2 regions of the Thiomicrospira pelophila DSM 1534 genome follow, and region 2 is predicted to be linked to the other one. Evidence: predicted binding sites of a transcription regulator. Region 2 holds the regulator's gene; the other holds the start of a gene.
What was found. The regulator FNR, encoded in region 2, switches genes on or off when oxygen is low (the NO sensors DNR and NnrR bind a similar motif). The targets are predictions, from matches to a motif close to TTGATNTANATCAA.
Positions count from the first base shown of each region.

Region 1: the regulator FNR is predicted to act here: its motif matches at 1,452-1,465, upstream of ccoN (cytochrome-c oxidase, cbb3-type subunit I).

Region 1 is NZ_JOMR01000001.1:2,104,038-2,106,433, reverse strand. Features, by position in the region: gene hisH (imidazole glycerol phosphate synthase subunit HisH) at 1-303, opposite strand, end outside; gene N746_RS10985 (hypothetical protein) at 369-578, opposite strand; gene hisB (imidazoleglycerol-phosphate dehydratase HisB) at 579-1,166, opposite strand; gene ccoN (cytochrome-c oxidase, cbb3-type subunit I) at 1,613-2,396, shown strand, end outside.
Region 2 is NZ_JOMR01000001.1:1,599,242-1,601,637, reverse strand. Features, by position in the region: gene fnr (fumarate/nitrate reduction transcriptional regulator Fnr) at 448-1,209, shown strand; gene pal (peptidoglycan-associated lipoprotein Pal) at 1,517-2,074, shown strand; gene pepN (aminopeptidase N) at 2,178-2,396, shown strand, end outside.

The sequences.
Region 1 (2,396 bases), 500 kb from region 2:
AGGGTGCGCCTGAATGGCAAATAATTGGTCTTGCGCCACCGCCGATGCAAAGTCGGTTGCATAATTAGTGAGTCCGGTTACTTCGTCTTTTAACTCAGGTTGGATATAGTAACTGTGCACAAAATAAAATCGAGCTTGATCTTCAATTTTGTGCCATAGAGGGTGTGGCTGAGTTTGTTGAATTTGATTCCAACCCATATGTGGGATTTTTAGGCCTGGGTTGGCTTGTTCATCAAATCGAACCACGTTTCCAGGAATAATATCTAAACAGTCAATGCCGTTGTTTTCCTCAGAATGGGACATTAAAACCTGCAGTCCCATGCAAATGCCAAGAAATGGCTTGTTTTTTAGCGGCTTGTTTGATCGGTTCAATCATGCCGGTGTTTTGCAAAGCCTGCATACAGGCTTTTGCAGCACCCCTGGCCAGGGAAAATAACCGCATCGGCATCGGCCACATCTTGTGGGTTTTGAGTGACGATAATACGGGTTTGGCTATTGGCGACATGTTCGGCTGCTTTTGCAACTGAACGCAAGTTTCCCATGCCATAGTCAATCACGACGACCTGCTTTAATGCCACTTATAGACTCCCTTTAGTTGAAGGCAACTGGCCTCCCATTCTAGGATCGTCACTTAAAGCCATGCGCAACGCACGACCAAAAGCTTTGAAAATGGTTTCGGCTTGGTGATGCGCGTTTTGACCGCGAATGTTATCGATGTGCAAGGTGGCTTGCGCATGATTAACAAATCCTTGGAAGAATTCAGATACCAGCTCGGTTTCAAATTGACCAATTTGGGCACGCGTAAAGTTGGCATTAAATACCAAACCTGGTCGCCCAGATAGATCAATCACGACACGAGACAATGATTCATCCAGCGGCACATAGGCATGGCCATAACGTGTTATGCCTTTTTTATCGCCCACAGCCTGTCGAATTGCCTGGCCTAGCGCAATGCCTATGTCTTCTACGGTGTGATGGTCATCAATATGCGTGTCGCCATTAGCTTGAATATCAATATCAATTAAGCCATGTCGCGCAATTTGGTCGAGCATGTGTTCAAAAAAAGGCACACCGGTATTGAGTTTGGCCTCACCGGTACCGTCTAGATTAACGCTTATTTTAATTTGCGTTTCTAGTGTGTTGCGTTCAACTTGAGCTGTGCGCATTGCGTATCCCACCAAGCTTAAAAGGAAGCTATGATACTGAATTTTGTCTAAATTTGCACTTAAAAGCGTTTTGGCTTGTTAAGGTTTTTAGGATAAATAAAGCCGGCCTGGTGGTTGAATTGTGAAAAATCGAGTACGCGAATTTAATATTTTTTAAGCTAATTAGGTGGGAGCGGGCTTGGTCATAAATATTTTTTAGTTGTGTTGAATTGGTGGTTTATTAGATAATCCCGTTGATTTTTATAGCGGTTCCTTGCCGGCCTCTAACCAAAGTGCTAGTAAATCTTGACCTAAATTAAGTTTTCTGGCGATTTTAAACAGCAATGTTTCTTTAAACTCCCTATAATTGGCGGTTGAGGAGTTCTTGTACTGTTTGAGATTTAAAAACAATGGCAGGCGGGGACGAAACATTAAGACTAAAAGGGGAATCCAACGTGGATACTACAATGACAAAACCACAATATGATGATGGAGTGGTCAAATATTTGACCGTTCTAGCTGTCGTGTTTTTGGTGCTGGGTACGCTTATGGGGACGTTCGCAGCCTCTCAGCTAGCATGGCCAGCTTTAAACTTTGATATTGCTGAAATCACCTTTGCTCGTCTACGTGTGATGCATACCAATACTGTTATTTTTGCATTCGGTGGCATGACATTGATGGCAACGGCGTTTTATACGGTTCAGAGAACCAATGGTATCAAGCTGTTTAGTAATAAAATTGCATGGATTACGGCGATTTTGTTTACGGTTGGCTTGTTATTGGCTGTGATCACTTTATCTTTGGGGATGACGCAAGGTAAAGAATATCATGAGTTAATTTGGCCGTTAGATATCGCAGTAGCGATTGTTTGGGTTTTATATACCTTTAACTTTGTTATGACGATTGCGTCACGTAACAAAGAAACTCATTCACATGTATACGTATCTAACTGGTTCTTCCTAGGTATGATGATTATGATCACCTACCTATATGTTGTGAACGGTTTAGCGATTCCCGTGTCTTTATTTACTTCCTATTCTATCTTTAGTGGTGTTCAAGATGCCATGATTCAATGGTGGTGGGGTCATAACGCAGTAGGTTTCTTCCTAACGGCTGGTTTCCTTGGGATTATGTATTACTTCGTTCCTAAGCAAGCACAACGTCCGGTGTACTCATATCGTTTATCGGTTATCCACTTCTGGGCTTTGATGTTCGGTTATGTATGGTTAGGCGCTCACCACTTGCAGTACA
Region 2 (2,396 bases):
TAGCATAATTTTCCATAAGCTTGGGTTTCTTGAACTAACATTAAGCGATGTGTCAAGACCTGGGTAAACAAAGTGGAACTTAATAGTAAAATTTAGGTATTGCATTTTTATTAAAAACACTAACCTGTTGAAAATAAAGTAATAAATAAATTATTCGGCTGTTTTTTTATGCTGAACATTATTCACAATATATGTGGATAACTTTGTGGACTATATGCCTGGTGATGAACTAAGTGCTTTAAATCTGCGAGGAAATATTAGATTGATTAAAAACTAGTCAAGTTATAAAACCATAGTATAAAAGAGGATTTGTTTTCATAATAAAATATTTATAGGTTAATAAAATTAGCGAGGGGTCAGTATGAGTGACAGTCATATCAAAAGCCGTTAGAATCAATTGCACGTAAACCAAAATACATAAAACAGATTTTTATCCTGGGAGCGGAAGTGGGCGAACTAAAAAATGCATTTAATATTGGATGCCCAAATTGTGGTCTTCAAAAAATTTGCTTTCCGACCGGATTAATGAGGGCTGATATTACCCGACTGGATTCTATAGTTGAACGCAAATCACCTTTGCATAAGGGTGACCATTTATATAGGTTTGGCGAAAGTTTTGATTCAGTCTTTGCCATCAAGGCGGGTGTAGTTAAGGTTTATAATCTGACTAACCAGGGAGACGAACAGATTCTAGGTTTTTACCTTCCAGGCGATGTTATTGGTTTGGATGCACTTAGTACCAAACACTATCAGTGCAATGCCGTTGCGCTGGATACTACATCAGTTTGCGCCATTCCTTTTGATCAGTTAGAAACCTTATCTATGCAGATTCCCGCTTTAAATCACCAGCTGTTTTGCTTGATGAGTAAAGGAGTTAATGATGGTCGCGTGCATTCTGAAATTTTATCTAAGCGTAATGCTGATCAACGTGTGGCGCACTTTATTTGGAACTTGTCACATCGATTTATGAATCGAGGTTATTTGCATACGGAATTTAGGTTTAATGTCTTACAGCGAGATGTCGCTATGTACTTAGGCTTGACTCCTGAAACCGTATCACGAATTTTAGCTCGATTGGCGAAAGATAAAGTAGTGCACTGGAAACGCAAGGAAGTAAAAATTTTTGATTTAGAGAGGTTGAGAGAGTTGGCAGGCGAAAAAGCCTATTCGCAGGAAATTGGAAAAGATCTTCATGTAAAGATGGGGTAGTTCGTTTACTTTAAAATTGATGTGGGTCAATTAGAATTTTAAGCGGTTATGGTTTAATGAAGCTGTGATGGAATTCGAGAGATCGTTTCCTTTGAATATGTAGCCCGCTTAGCCCGACCTTGAGTCGGGTTTTTTTATGTTTATAATTCTCAAAAGTCGATTTTTTGACGATAAAGTTAAGTTTGTTTAAAAATAAAATAGACTTTTTGTTTGTTTTGGGTGTTATTAAAGTGTATGCAATGTTGGCAATTTGTTATAATCAAACGCAATTGGATACTCTTTTAACTCAAAACCCACGGAGAAATGTATGTCATTAGAACGTTTAAAGCAGTTATTTATAGTCGGGGCCCTTGGTGTTGCATTAGTTGGTTGTAGTTCTACGCCAACTGACGAAAGTGCAGGTGTATCAACATCTGATTCTGTTTCACAAACAAGTACAGGTTCGGACGACTCAGGTAGCTTGGTTGGTCAAGTTGAGGATACCGCTGACGCAGCTGCGGTTCAAACAGCACAAGAGATTGCAGGCTTGTATGCTGCTTTAGAAGGCAAGCGCGTCCAGTTCGACTTTGACCGTTCAGAAGTGAAATCTGAGTATCATGACGTGATCAAAATGCACGCTGATTACTTGGCGCTTAACCAAGAAGCTAAGCTTACAGTAGAAGGTCACTGTGATGAGCGTGGTTCACGCGAATACAACCTTGCTTTAGGTGAGCGTCGTGCGAATGCAATCAAGAACGCATTGATTGCCGAGGGTGTAGAAGCTGATCGTATTGATGTAATTAGTTTTGGCGAAGACCGTCCACTTGTTGATGCAAGCAACAACGAAGCTTGGGCTAAGAACCGTCGCGGTGAATTTGTTTACTAATCCATAGTAGACTTTTCATTTAAAAAGCCCTCCCAGCTTTGCGGGAGGGCTTTTTTGTTTGTGTCGATGTAAAATATTCAAATTTAGATGTAAGGATGCGGATGTGGTTGCAGAAGTGAACGTGAATTATTTAAAAGACTATCAGCCCGCTGATTTTATGATCAAAACGGTCGATTTAAGTTTTGAGCTTTTACCCAATGCGACTCTAGTAACAAATCGGTTATCTGTCGAAAAACTTCACCCCAAATCTAACTTGTTAAAGCTGAATGGCGAAAATTTAGAATTAGTATCCGTGCGTATTGATGATCAAGTTTTAGCAAAA